Regions from separate parts of the Mesorhizobium sp. P160927 genome, predicted to be linked through region 1. Evidence: predicted binding sites of a transcription regulator. Region 1 holds the regulator's gene; each other region holds the start of a gene.

Evidence for each region. The regulator PhoB, encoded in region 1, activates phosphate uptake and scavenging genes when phosphate is short. The targets are predictions, from matches to a motif close to TGTCATNNANCTGTCAT.
Region 2: AC3CB8_RS16895 (RNA degradosome polyphosphate kinase) is a predicted target of PhoB. The motif match lies at 2,809-2,825, and genes of this name have one in related genera.
Region 3: AC3CB8_RS27250 (acid phosphatase) is a predicted target of PhoB. The motif match lies at 2,166-2,182, and genes of this name have one in related genera.

What each region holds. Positions count from the first base shown of each region.
Region 1 covers NZ_JBYMDW010000001.1:245,851-250,671, forward strand. Annotated here, with positions in the region: gene xylF (D-xylose ABC transporter substrate-binding protein) at 1-345, opposite strand, end outside; gene AC3CB8_RS01215 (ROK family protein) at 612-1,847, shown strand; gene phoB (phosphate regulon transcriptional regulator PhoB) at 1,850-2,539, opposite strand; gene phoU (phosphate signaling complex protein PhoU) at 2,559-3,266, opposite strand; gene pstB (phosphate ABC transporter ATP-binding protein PstB) at 3,292-4,095, opposite strand; gene pstA (phosphate ABC transporter permease PstA) at 4,092-4,821, opposite strand, start outside.
Region 2 covers NZ_JBYMDW010000001.1:3,487,517-3,492,337, reverse strand. Annotated here, with positions in the region: gene ppx (exopolyphosphatase) at 1-552, opposite strand, end outside; gene AC3CB8_RS16895 (RNA degradosome polyphosphate kinase) at 552-2,744, opposite strand; gene AC3CB8_RS16890 (zinc-finger domain-containing protein) at 2,912-3,157, shown strand; gene AC3CB8_RS16885 (FAD-dependent monooxygenase) at 3,168-4,406, shown strand; gene AC3CB8_RS16880 (TIGR02117 family protein) at 4,425-4,821, opposite strand, start outside.
Region 3 covers NZ_JBYMDW010000001.1:5,558,726-5,563,546, reverse strand. Annotated here, with positions in the region: gene AC3CB8_RS27260 (cytochrome b) at 1-1,180, shown strand, start outside; gene AC3CB8_RS27255 (cytochrome c1) at 1,208-2,077, shown strand; gene AC3CB8_RS27250 (acid phosphatase) at 2,227-2,922, shown strand; gene AC3CB8_RS27245 (alpha-hydroxy acid oxidase) at 3,100-4,245, shown strand; gene AC3CB8_RS27240 (adenine phosphoribosyltransferase) at 4,340-4,821, shown strand, end outside.

The DNA of each region.
Region 1 (4,821 bases):
GCGGTCATAGCCGACGACCGGAATGCCCTCGTCGAGCGCTTTCTGTACCGCCGGGCCGATGGCCGACGCGTCCTGCGCCAGGATGATCAGCGAACTGGCGCCCTGCGAAATCAGGCTCTCGACATCGGTCAGCTGTTTGCCGGGATTGGACTGCGCATCGGCGGAAATGTACTTGTCGCCCGCGGCCTCGATGGCCTTCTTCATGGCCGCCTCGTCGGTCTTCCAGCGCTCTTCCTGGAAGTTCGACCACGACACGCCGATCACTTTGTCCTTCGCCTGAGCGACCGACGCGAGCGTAAGCGACATGGCGACACCCGCCAGAATGGCGACTGTGAATCTCTTCATGATATCCTCCCTGCGCCCGCGTGTGGCGCGACCAAACTGGCCCCAAAGGCCGGCACGAAGGCCCTATTTTTTCGAGCCTCGAAAAAACACTGGTCCATCGCCGGAACCCTGTCAACATCGATTATGACGGATTTTGAGGTGCCGGAAGCCTTTTTTCGAGCCTCGCAATAAATAAATGACAGCCCCAGCCGCTTCTGCCAGTATTCGACCTGTTGCCGAGGGTGTTCGAGGAGGCGTCAAGAACCGCGGCGACGGGGAGGGAAATCATGTCGGTCGGAATCCGCCACGACGATCTGCGCCGGCGCAATCGCGCAATGGTGATTGGGGCCGTGCGCCGGGGTGGCCAGCCCTCGCGCACCGAGATCGCCGCCACCACCGCCCTCAGCCACTCGACTATATCGGCCATATCAGCCGACCTGATCGGCGAAGGTATCCTGAGCGAAGGCAAGCCGAACGAGGCCGGCTCACTGAAACGCGGCCGGCCGCAGGTTGGCCTTGGCCTCAACCCCGAGGCCGCGGCGGTCATGACCGTGGTGCTGTCGCTGAATTTCCTCTCCGTCGCCGTCATCGACTACGCCGGCCAGGTGATATCGGAGGAGCAGCGCCGGCTGGACACGCTGACCATGTCGCGCGAGGCGCTGATCGGCGAATGCGTGGCCATCGTCCGGCGCCGCCTCGAGGATCCCGACCTCGACGTCGCCAGCATCGCCCGCATCGCGCTGGCGATCCAGGGCATCACCGACACCGAGGCGCGCGCCATGCTGTGGTCGCCGATCACGCCCCAGACGGACATTGCCTTCGCCGATATACTCGAAGCCGAATTCGGCATCCCCGCCACCATGGAGAACGACTGCAACATGATGGCGGTGGCGCTGCGCTGGCGCGACCCCGAGCGCTACCGCGACGACTTCATCGCCATCCTGCTCTCGCACGGCATCGGCATGGGCCTGGTGCTGAAGGGCGAGCTGTTCACAGGCACCCATTCCTCGGGCGGCGAGTTCGGCCACATGATCCATCGCCCGGGCGGCGCGCTCTGCCGCTGCGGGCGGCGCGGCTGCGTCGAGGCCTATGCCGGCAACTATGCCATCTGGCGCAATGCAGGACAGATGGGTGAGGACGCCAAACCGGTCGACGTCAGCGACGCCGACATGCGTGCATTGGCGGCCACGGCGCGCGAAAGAGACGGACCGGAACGCGAGGCCTATCGCAAGGCCGGGGAGGCGCTGGGCTATGGGCTTGGCAGCCTGTTCGCGCTGATCGATCCGGCGCCCGTTGCGATGGTCGGCGTCAGCGCCGCCGCCTTCGATCTGATCGAGCCGGCCTTGCGCGAGGCCATCGCCCAGACCGCCGGCGGCCAGCATTCGACGTCGATTTCCTTCGATACAGAGCCGAACGAATTGCCGCTGATCCGCGAGGGCTGCGCCATGCGCGCGCTCACCTTCGTCGACCAGGAGATCTTCGCGCCGGGCATGCAGGTGAGATCCGGCAAGAACGTGGCCTGATCTCAATCCTCGCGGATCGCGTAGCCTGCGCCACGGATGGTGCGTATCACATCGGGCATGCGGCCATTGTTTACCGCCTTGCGCAGGCGGCCGACATGCACATCCACGGTGCGCTCGTCGATGTAGATCGTCTCGCCCCAGACATTGTCGAGCAACTGGCTGCGCGAGAATACGCGGCCGGGATGGCGCATCATGAACTCGAGCAGGCGGAACTCGGTCGGTCCGAGCCGGATCTCGCTCTTCTTGCGATAGACCCGGTGCGATTCGCGGTCGAGCACGATGTCGCCGACCTTGAGCACGCTGGACAACACTTCCGGCTTGGCGCGGCGCAGCAGCGCCTTGACCCGGGCCATGAATTCCGGCGTCGAGAACGGTTTGACCAGATAGTCGTCGGCGCCGGTCGAGAGGCCGCGCACGCGGTCGCTCTCCTCGCCGCGCGCCGTCAGCATGATGATCGGCAACCGCTCCGTCTCGGGCCGCATACGCAGGCGCCGACAGAGTTCGATGCCGGAAACCGCCGGCACCATCCAGTCGAGCACCAGGAGGTCGGGCACGTTTTCCTGGAGGCGGATCTCGGCTTCGTCGCCGCGTGTCACCACCTCGACCTGGTAACCCTCGGACTCCAGATTGTAGCGGAGGAGCACGCCCAGCGGCTCCTCGTCCTCCACCACCATGATGCGTGGCGCGATCATCGATTGATCATCCCTGCCGTCAAGCCGCCGGCACCGACATCGCCGTCTCGTCCTGCTTCGGACGGTTGGCGGGCAGTTGCGTGCCGGTCAGCACATAATACGCATTCTCGGCAATGTTGGTCACATGGTCGCCGATGCGTTCGAGATTCTTGGCGCAGAACAAAAGATGCGTGCAAGCAGTGATGTTGCGGGGATCCTCCATCATGTAGGTCAGGAGTTCGCGGAAGACCGAAGTGTATTTGACATCGATGCGTTCGTCGTCATTCCTGAGCTTGGCGAGGGCGGCGGCATCGCCGGCCGCATATTCCTCGACCACGCCCTGCACCTGGATCAGCACCAGCTGCGCCATGGAGTCTATGGAATGCGACAGGTCGCGCGGCGTGGCGGTGAGGCCGACGGAGCCGACGCGCTTGGCGATGTTCTTGGCAAGGTCGCCGATGCGTTCGAGATCGCCCGCCATGCGGATCGAGCCGACCACATGACGCAGATCGTCGGCCATCGGCTGGCGCTTGGCGATCAGGGTGATGGCGCGATCATCGAGTTCGCGCTGGCGCGCGTCCATGATGGCGTCGTCGGAGACGACGCGCTGTGCCAGCGCGTTGTCGGAATTCAGCAGCGCCTTGGTGGCGCCGCCGACCATAATGCCGGCGAGATCGCCCATGTCGCTGATCAGCCTGCTGATCTGTCCGAGATCCTCGTCGAAGGCTGCGACTGTGTGTTCGGCCATGATCCTGGTCCTCGTATGCGTGAGATCAGCCGAAGCGGCCGGTGATATAATCCTGCGTGCGCTTCTCGCGAGGCGACGTGAAGATCTTCTCGGTCTTGTCGAATTCGACCAGCTCGCCCAGATACATGAAAGCCGTCTGCTTCGAGACGCGCGCGGCCTGCTGCATGTTGTGGGTGACGATGACGATTGTGTAGTCGGCTTGCAACTCGTCGATCAATTCCTCGATCTTCGCGGTCGACAATGGGTCGAGCGCCGACGCCGGCTCATCGAGCAGGATGACCTCCGGCTTCACCGCCACCGTGCGGGCGATGCAAAGCCGCTGCTGCTGGCCGCCGGACAGGCTGAGGCCGCTGGCATTGAGCTTGTCCTTGACCTCGTTCCAGAGCGCGGCGCGTTTCAACGCCTGCTCGACACGGCCGTCCATCTCGGCCTTGCCGATCTTCTCATAGAGCCGGACGCCGAAGGCGATGTTCTCATAGATCGACATCGGGAACGGCGTCGGCTTCTGGAACACCATGCCGATCTTGGTGCGCAACAGGTTGAGGTCCTGCGAGCGGTCGAGAACGTTCTGGCCGTCGAGCAGCACCTGACCCTCGGCGGTCTGCTTGGGGTAGAGCTCGTAGATGCGGTTGAAGACGCGCAGCAGCGTCGACTTTCCGCAACCCGACGGTCCGATGAAGGCAGTCACGCTGCGCTCGGGCAGCGACAAGGTGATGTCCTTCAGCGCCTTCGACTGGCCGTAGTAGAAATTGAGGTTCTTGACCTCGATCTTCGCCTTGGCGGCTGCCTCGGCGGCAATCGTCATGTCTGGAGACAACATCTGGCTCATTTGTCCTCTCTGCGTCCGGTCAGGCTGCGCGCGAAGATGCTGAGCGCGAGAACCGTCAATGTGATTATGAGTGCGCCGGTCCAGGCCAGTTGCTGCCATTCCTCGTAGGGGCTGAGAGCGAACTGGAAAATGGTGACCGGCAGGCTGGCCATCGGCGCGTTGAGGTTGCTCGACCAGAACTGGTTGTTCAGCGCCGTGAAAAGAAGTGGCGCGGTCTCGCCGGAGATGCGGGCGATCGACAGCAATATGCCGGTGACGATGCCGGACAGTGCCGCGCGGTAAGCGACCGACTTGATGACCACCCAGCGCGGCGCGCCGATCGCGGTGCCGGCTTCGCGCAAGGCGTTCGGCACCAGGTTGAGCATGTCCTCGGTGGTGCGCACGACCACGGGGATGACCAGGATGGCCAGCGCGACGGCGCCGGCGATGGCCGAGAAATGCCCCATCGGCCGCACCATCAATTCGTAGACGAAAAGGCCGATGATGATCGACGGCGCTGACAGCAGGATGTCGTTGATGAACCGCACCACGGTGGTGAGCTTGGAGAAACGGCCATATTCGGCCATGTAGGTGCCGGCGAGGACACCGATCGGCGTGCCGACGATGACGGCGATGACGGTCATCACCACGCTGCCATAGATGGCGTTGAGCAGGCCGCCCGCATCGCCGGGGGGCGGCGTCATCCGCGTGAAGACGTCAAGGGACAGCCCGGCGGCGCCTTTGTAG
Region 2 (4,821 bases), 3.2 Mb from region 1:
TGCCTGGACGAGCGAGTTCTTCGCCATGTCCTGCAGGCGCAGGCCGCCGAGCGGCAGCGTGATACCGTCGCCGATCGCCTCGCCATCAATGTCTATGAGTTCGAGGCTGCCGCCGCCAAGGTCGCCGGCAATGCCGTTGGCCGGGTGGAAGCCGGAGATGACGCCGAGCGCGGAATAATGCGCTTCCTGGCGGCCGGAGAGCACACGGATTTCGGTCTTGAGCACATCCTCGGCGCGATGGATGAAATCAGGACCGTTGATCGCCTCGCGGGCGGCGGCGGTTGCCAGCACGTACATGTGTTCGGCGCCAGCCTGGTCGGAGAGCGCGCGGAAACGGCGAAACTCCTCCATCGAGCGCGCCACCCCCTCCGGGTCTAGCTTCCCCGTCGACACGATGCCGCGGCCGAGGCCGGCCAGCATCTTTTCGTTGAACAGCATGGTCGGCGAGCGCGCCAGCCCCTCATAGACGACGAGACGGATCGAATTGGAGCCGATGTCGATGATGGACAGCGGTCGGCGGTCCTGCAGCCGGCCCTGGGAATTGGACAGCATCAGGTGGTGGCGTTCTTCTTGCGGCGCTTGAACTGGGCTATTCGCTTGGGCGCATGCGATTTCAGCGCGTCACCCCGTCCCGACAGGCTCGGATTGGTCATGAAATATTCCTGCGCGTTGAACTGTTCCTCGCCCTCCTCCAGCACCACGCGCCGGGAGGTTCCATCAGCCAATACGTCGAAACTTTGCTGATTGTCCATGATGTTGCCCAGCATGATCTGGCCCAGAATCTGTTCATGCACAGTTGGATTGGTGATCGGCACCATGGTCTCGACGCGGCGGTCGAGATTGCGCGGCATGAGGTCGGCCGAGGAGATGTAGACGATCGCCTCGTCCGACGGGAGGCCGTGGCCGTTGCCGAAGCAGTAGATGCGGCTGTGCTCGAGGAACCGGCCGACGATCGACTTGACCCTGATGTTTTCCGACAGGCCCGGCACCTGCGGCCGCAGGCAGCAGATGCCGCGCACGACGAGGTCGATCTCCACTCCGGCGCGGCTTGCATCGTAGAGCGCATCGATGATGATGGGATCGACGAGCGCGTTCATCTTCATCCAGATACGCGCCGGCCGTCCCTCCAACGCATGGGTGACCTCGTCCGAAATGTGCTGGAGGATGCGGTTCCTCAGCGTGAACGGCGAGATCGCCAGCCGCATCTCGGCGGTCGGCTCGGCATAGCCGGTGATGAAATTGAACAATTGGGCGACATCGCGGGCGATCGTCGGGTCGGTGGTGAAGAAGGACAGGTCGGTGTAGATGCGCGCGGTGACCGGGTGGTAGTTGCCGGTGCCGAGATGGACGTAATTGCGCAGCTTGCCGTCCTCGCGCCGCACCACCAGCGACATCTTGGCGTGGGTCTTGAGTTCGAGGAACCCGAACACGACCTGGACGCCGGCACGTTCGAGATCGCGCGCCCAGCGGATGTTGGCCTCCTCGTCGAAACGCGCCTTGAGCTCGACCAGCGCCGTCACCGACTTGCCGGCTTCGGCCGCATCAACCAGAGCACGCACGATCGGGCTGTCGTTGGAGGTGCGATAGAGCGTCTGCTTGATCGCCACCACTTCGGGATCGGCCATTGCCTGGCGCAGGAACTGCACCACCACGTCGAACGACTCATAGGGGTGATGGACGACGATGTCCTTCTCGCGAATGGCGGCGAAACAGTCGCCGCCATGCTCGCGGATACGCTCGGGAAAACGTGGGTTGTAGGGGATGAATTTCAGGTCGTCGCGGGGAACGGAGACGATCTCGGAGATCTGGCTGAGCGCCAGCGGCCCGGTGAGCACACTGATGCGGCTCGACGAGACGCCAAGCTCGCCGGCGACAAAATCGCGCAATTCCCCGGGCATCAGCTTGTCGAATTCGATTCGGATGACCGAACCGCGGCGGCGGCGCTTCAGCGCCGTTTCGAACAGACGCACGAGATCTTCCGATTCCTCTTCGACCTCGATGTCGCTGTCACGAATGATGCGGAACGTGCCGGAACCCTTGACCTCGTAGCCGGGGAAGAGCTTGCCGATGTAAAGGCCGACCGCCTCCTCCAGCGGGATGAAGCGGACATGGTGCTTGCGGTCCGGCAGGCGGATGAAGCGCTTCAGCGCCACCGGCAGGCGCAAGAGCGCGCTCATCTCCTCGCCATTCTTGCGATGGCGAAGCTGCAACGCCATCGAGAAGCCGAGATTGGGAATGAACGGGAACGGATGCGCCGGGTCGATCGAGAGCGGGGTCAGCACGGGAAACACCTGCTCCTGGAAATGGTCTTCCAGCCAGACCTTCTCGTCCTTGGTCAGCGCGTCGCGGGTGATGGTTTCGATGCCTTCCTTGTTGAGCAGCACCGTGAGGGCCGACAGGCTCTTCTGCTGGTCCTCCTGCAGCCGCTCGACCTCACGCAGCAATTGTTCGAGCTGCTGTTCGGGAGTGCGTCCGTCCGGGCTCTTCAGCACGATGCCTTCGCGCACCTGGCCGGCAAGGCCGGCGACGCGCACCATGAAGAATTCGTCGAGATTGGCGGCCGAGATCGACAGGAAGCGGACGCGCTCCAGCAGCGGGTGATGGGTGTTCAGCGATTCCTCGAGAACGCGGCGATTGAACTGCAGCCAGGAGAATTCGCGATTGACGAAGCGGTCCGGATTGCCTTCCGGGCTCGCTGCCGCGACATTGTTGAATTCGCTCTGTACCGGCTTCAGTTCGTTCATGATTCCTGCTCTTCCGCCCGCCTCAGCCGGTTAACCGGCTTAACTTATCCTGTGGCAGGCTTTTGCGACAGTTCTCTGACAGGCTTTTGCGACAGTTTGATTTCATCGAACTTGCAAACAGACTTGATATGATCCAGATGCAGAGCGACTGCGTTAAGGAGACGACGATGGCAGGCGGTTCCATTCCCCATTTCCAGAACGATGCGGGCCACCCGGCGATCGACATCGGGGTCAAGGAATTCATGTGCACGGGCGCCAACCCGCCTTTCGACCATCCGCATGTTTTTCTCGACATGGGCGACGACAATGAGAAAGTCTGCCCTTACTGCTCGACCCTCTATCGCTATTCGCCGAAGCTGAAGGCGACCGAAACGCTGCCGGCGGGTTGTCTCTACATCGACCAGGCCGCCTGACCTTCCGATCATGAGCGAGACGCAGTCCCGGCAGGTCGTGATCGCCGGGGCTGGCATCGCCGGGCTGACAGCAGCGATTGCCTTTGCCGAACGCGGCTATTCCGTGAGGGTGTTCGAACAGGCGCAGCGCCTCGAAGCGGCGGGCGCCGGCATCCAGCTCTCTCCTAACGCGACGCGCATACTGCGCCAGCTTGGCGTACTCGACACGCTTCTTGCCAATGCCGTCCGGCCGGAAGCCGTGGTGCTGAAGGACGCCGCGAGCCTGCGCCAACTGGCACGCGTGCCGCTTGGCGGAGCCGGCGAGGAACGCTGGCGCGCGCCCTATCTCCTGGCGCACCGGGCGGATCTGCAAGACGCCCTGATGGGGCGCGTTGCGCAACTGCCCGACATCCATCTCACCACCGGTGCGCAGGTCAGCAGCGTGGCCTCCGGTTCACTCGTTATCACCAGGACAGACGGGGTCGGCCGCAAGGTCATCGATATCCAAGGATCTCTGCTGGTCGGCGCCGATGGCGTCTGGTCAGCGGTGCGGAGGTTTGCCAGTCCAGGCAGCGGAGCCGGCTTCGCGAACAGCCATTTCTCCGGCGAACTGGCCTGGCGGGCGACGGTGAGCGCGGACAACGAGGCGGGGCGAGCCTTCGCCGCGATCGGCGCCACCGACTGCGTCACCACCTTCCTGCACCCGGGATTCCACATGGTCGCCTACCCCGTCAGCAGGGGTAGCGCCTTCAACCTTGCCGCCTTCACCCGGGGCGAGCGCATCGCCGAGGGGTGGTCACGCAGTGCCGACCCCGCCATCCTTTCGGGCGCCATGCGCCGCACCGCGCCGGCGCTGGCGCAATTAGTGGAATTCGCTGGCCCGTGGACCGCCTTCCCCATCCACACGGTCGAGCAGCGACGCTGGACTGTGCCGGAAGGCATCGCGCTGATCGGCGACGCCGCGCACGCGATGACGCCGTTCGCGGCGCAAGGTGCTGCCATGGCGATCGAGGACGCCGCGACGCTGGCCAACCTCGTCGCCGACATCCCCGGCGACCTGACGCAAAGCCTCATCATCTGGGAGAACCTGCGGCGGTCGCGCATCGCCAAGGTCATCCGTCGCGGCGCGCTCAACCGGCTTGCCTGGCATGCCCATGGCCCGGTGGCGTTGGCCCGCAATCTGTTTCTGGCGGCGCGACCGGGAGAGAAGCTCGCAGCCGATCTGGACTGGCTTTACGGGTGGGAGCAGCAGCGGATCATCCCTCGGTGAAAGGAGCCAGCGGCAAAGCTAATTATACAGCCGCATCGACAGCCCAAGCGAAACCGGCAGCGGGTTCCACCAGCCGGTGCGCAGGCCGGCAGTGCGCAGTGCAGCCGCCGTCCAGGTGTTGCAACCGATCAGCGCGTTGAAATGGCCATTCGCCTCATACAAGCGGTCAAAATTGGAGTAGCCGGCATTGTCGACGACGATCGGGCCGTTCGGCCCCTGCTGAAAGCTCGCTTCGATGAAATCGAGCAATGCGGCAAAACGGTCTTCGCCCACGTCGAAGCCTGCGACATCGGGGTGCGGCTCGGGAATATTGCCGGCGACGTCGACATGGATCACCGACGCATCGAGCGTCAAAGCCTTGAATGCGGGCAGCGCCTTCAATTGCGACCATGTCGGCGTTTCCAGGTAGAAGGCG
Region 3 (4,821 bases), 5.3 Mb from region 1:
GAACTATATGTGGACCTTCGGCGGCATCCTGGCGATCATGCTGGTGGCGCAGATCCTGACCGGCATCGTGCTGGCCATGCACTATACGGCCGACACCAATCTCGCCTTCGGTTCGGTCGAAAAGATCATGCGCGACGTGAATTCCGGATGGCTGCTGCGCTACATGCACGCCAACGGCGCCTCATTCTTCTTCATCGCCGTCTACCTGCACATCTTCCGCGGTCTTTATTACGGCTCCTACAAGGCGCCGCGCGAGCTGCTGTGGATCCTCGGCTGCATCATCTACCTGCTGATGATGGCGACCGGTTTCATGGGCTATGTGCTGCCATGGGGGCAGATGAGCTTCTGGGGCGCCACTGTCATCACCGGCTTCTTCAGCGCCATTCCGCTGGTTGGCGACTGGATCCAGCAGCTCCTGCTCGGAGGCTTCGCCGTCGACAATCCGACGCTGAACCGCTTCTTCGCGCTGCATTACCTGCTGCCGTTCATGATTGCAGGCGTCGTCGTGCTGCATGTCTGGGCGCTGCACGTCGTCGGCCAGTCGAACCCTACCGGCATCGAGGTCAAGTCGAAGACAGATACCGTGGCCTTCACGCCCTACGCGACCATCAAGGACGCGTTCGGCATGATCGTATTCCTGTTCGTCTTCGCCTACTTCGTCTTCTACCTGCCGAACTATCTCGGCCATCCGGACAACTACACGGTCGCCAACCCGCTTAAGACGCCGGCCCATATCGTCCCGGAATGGTACTTCCTGCCGTTCTACGCGATCCTGCGCGCCATCACCTTCAACATCGGGCCGATCAATTCCAAGCTCGGCGGCGTGCTGTGCATGTTCGGCGCCATCGTCATGCTGTTCCTGGTGCCGTGGCTCGACACCTCCAAGGTGCGCTCGGCGGTCTACCGGCCCTGGTACAAGCTGTTTTTCTGGCTGTTCGTGGCCGATGCCATCCTGCTGGGCTGGCTGGGCTCGCAGCCGGCGGAAGGCAGCTATGTGTTCATGGCGCAGATGGCGACGCTGTTCTACTTCGCCTTCTTCCTGATCGCGCTGCCGGTGCTCGGCTTGATCGAGACACCCCGCAGGCTGCCGAACTCGATCACTGAGGCGGTGCTCGAAAAGAACAAGGGTGGCAGCGGGCATCCGGCGGGCGCCACGGCAGCACCTGAGACCAAGGGCTGAGCGGTAGAGAATCTAAGGGGATTTGGCATGAAAAAGATTCTCACCTCGCTTGCGCTGATCGGCCTCGTGGCCGCCTGCACCGGAGTTGCAGGCACCTGGGCGTTCGCGGCCGAAGAGGCGCACAACGCGGCGGCGCCGCATTTCCCGATCAACGAGCCGAAGGAAATGAGCTGGAGCTTCACCGGCCCGTTCGGCACCTATGACAAGGCGCAGCTGCAGCGCGGGCTGAAGGTCTACAAGGAAGTCTGCTCGGCCTGCCATTCGATGAACCTGGTGGCGTTCCGCACGCTTTCGGACCTCGGCTACAGCGACGCGCAGATCAAGACGCTGTCAGCCGAATACACGATCCATGACGGCCCCAACGATGCCGGCGACATGTTCGACCGTCCCGGCAAGCCGTCCGACCATTTCCCGGCACCATTCGCCAATGAGGAAGCCGCCGCTGCCTCCAATGGCGGTGCGGCGCCGCCGGATATGTCGTTGCTGGCCAAGGCGCGCGGTGTCGAGCGCGGCTTCCCGCAGTTCGTTTTCGATATCTTCACCCAGTATGATGCGGGTGGTCCCGACTACATCCATTCGCTCTTGACCGGCTACGACCAGACGCCGCCCGCCGGCATGGTCATCCCCGAAGGCACGCACTACAACCCGTACTTCATGTCCGGCGTGTCGCTGAAGATGCCCAAGCCGCTCTCCGACGGCCAGGTCACCTATGACGACGGTTCGCCGCAGACCATCGACCAGTATTCCCGCGACGTGGCTGCCTTCCTCACATGGGCTGCCGAGCCGCACATGGAAGACCGCAAGAAGATGGGCTTCCGCGTGCTGGTGTTCCTGCTTCTGTTCGGCGCCCTGGTCTACCTGACCAAGCGCAAGGTGTGGGAAGCCGTTGCGCACTGAGCGATGCCGCATCCTGGAATTCGCAAAAGGGCGCCGCGAGGTGCCCTTTCTGCTTTTTGAGTGGATTGCGCCCTCCACGTCGCGGCGGTGTCACATGGCCGTCACCACACATCGCGATCCTGCGGCGCTCTCATCAAAGGATCACGCCCATGAAAAGATACGCATCGCTTGCGGCAGGCCTGCTGCTGCTCGTCGTTGGTTCCACGGCCCGCGCCGAAGACGCAAAACCATTCATCACGAACAAGGATGTCGACCTGACGATGATCCTGCCGCCGCCGCCAGCCAATGATTCGGCTGAGACCAAGGCCGAGCTTGGCGAGGTGCTGACCATGCAGGTCACGCGCACGCCCGAGATGGAAGCCCGCGCCATCGCCGACGCCGAGGAAAACGTCTGGCGTTTCGCCGATGTCATGGGACCGAATTTCAACAAGGACAAGCTGCCGAAATTCAGCGCCTTCTTCGATCGCGTGGTGGAGACCGAAGGCGCCGTCGTCGATCCGGCCAAGGATGTCTGGAAGCGCCCGCGTCCGCACCAGCTCAGCGATCTCGTCAAGCCGGTGGTCAAGCTGTCGAGCTCCGGTTCCTGGCCGTCCGGCCATGCGACCGTCGGCACGATGATGGGCATCATCCTGTCCGACATGGTTCCGGAAAGGCGTGCTGAGATCATGGCGCGCGCGGCTGAGTTCGCCCACAACCGCATCGTCGGCGGTATCCACTATCCGTCCGACGTCGAGATGGGCAAGATTTCCGGCAGCGTCATCGCCGCCGTCCTGCTCAACCGGGATGATTTCAAGGCCGAGTACGACGTGGCCAGGGCGGAGCTGCGTTCCGATCTCGGCATGTAGCCTTCCGCGGGAAATCGACTGGAACGGAAGGGGCGCTCGATGCGCCCCTTTTTCATGCGGACTGCCTCCGCTGGGCGCGCGAGCCGCAATTAGCCCGTTGGCATGGGGGCACCGGATTGATATTCGACGCCTGAACGGCGGCGAGGCCCGTCCCGATACAGTGTTTGGAATTCGATGATGCGGCTGCAGGACTGTCATAACTTTTCCGATTTCCGCCGCATGGCGCAGCGCCGCCTGCCGGGGCCGATCTTCAATTATATCGACGGGGCGGCGGACGATGAAGTCACCTATCGCCGCAACACCGAATCGTTCGAGCGTTGCGACCTGGTCCCGAACGTCCTGCGGGGCGTGAGCGAGGTCGACATGTCGGTGACGGTGATGGGCCAGAAGCTGGCGATGCCGTTCTATTGCTCGCCGACCGCCTTGCAGCGACTGTTTCACCATCAGGGCGAGCGGGCCGTCGCCAAGGCGGCGGCCAAATATGGCACCATGTTCGGCGTCTCATCGCTCGGCACCGTCAGCCTCGAGGAGGCGCGGGCAATCAGCAGCAGCCCTCAAGTCTACCAGTTCTATTTCCATCGCGATCGCGGTCTCAACCGGGCGATGATGCAACGCGCCAGGGATATCGGCGTCGAGGTGATGATGCTGACCGTCGACAGCATCACGGGCGGCAACCGCGAGCGTGACAAGCGCACCGGCTTTGCCATCCCCTTCAAGCTCAACCTTGCCGGGATGATGCAGTTCGCACTCAAGCCGGCCTGGGCGATCAACTACTTTACCCATGAGGGGTTCAAGCTGCCGCAGCTCGACGAGCATGTCGACATGGGTGGCGGCACCATGTCGATCAGCCGCTACTTCACCGAGATGCTCGATCCGTCGATGACATGGGACGACGTCGCCGAGATGGTCAAGCTGTGGCCGGGGCCGTTCTGCCTCAAGGGCATCATGTCGGTGGAAGATGCCAAACGCGCCGTCGAGATCGGCTGCAAGGGCGTCATCCTGTCGAACCATGGCGGGCGCCAACTGGATGGCTCGCGGGCGGCCTTCGACCAGCTTGCCGAGATCGTCGATGCCGTCGGCGATCGGATCGACGTGGTCATGGATGGCGGCGTGCAGCGTGGCACGCATGTGCTGAAGGCGCTGTCGCTCGGCGCCAAGGCGGTCGGTGTCGGGCGCTACTACCTGTTTCCGCTGGCGGCGGCCGGACAGGCGGGCGTCGAACGGGCGCTTGAACAGATGCGCATCGAGATCGAACGCGGCATGAAGCTGATGGGCTGCACCTCGATAGAACAATTGACGCGCCAAAATCTCCGTTTCAGATAGTCTTCTGGGAAGCTGGCCGATGTCCGGCCATCGACAAGGCAGTTGGTCTGGCTCTTCGCGGCAAGACAGCAGACGCAAGCGTGGAGCGCAAACCATGAAATCCTCTCTCGAAGACACGCTGCTGGCATCGATCCGTACCATCCCGGACTATCCCAAGCCCGGCATCCTGTTTCGCGACATCACCACGCTGCTCGGCAATGCGCGCGCCTTCCGACGCGCCATCGACGAGCTCGTGCATCCCTATGCCGGGCAGAAGATCGACAAGATCGCCGGCATCGAAGCGCGCGGCTTCATCCTGGGCGGCGCCGTCGCTCACCAGCTCTCGGCCGGATTCGTGCCGATCCGCAAGAAGGGCAAGCTGCCTTATGAGACCGTGCGCGTCGCCTACAGCCTGGAATACGGGTTGGACGAGATGGAGATGCACAAGGACGGCGTCGCGCCCGGCGAGAAGGTGATCCTGGTCGACGATCTGATCGCCACCGGCGGCACGGCGGAGGCGGCGGTCAAGCTGCTGCGCCAGATCGGCGCCGACATTCTCGCCGCCTGTTTCGTCATCGACCTGCCGGATTTGGGCGG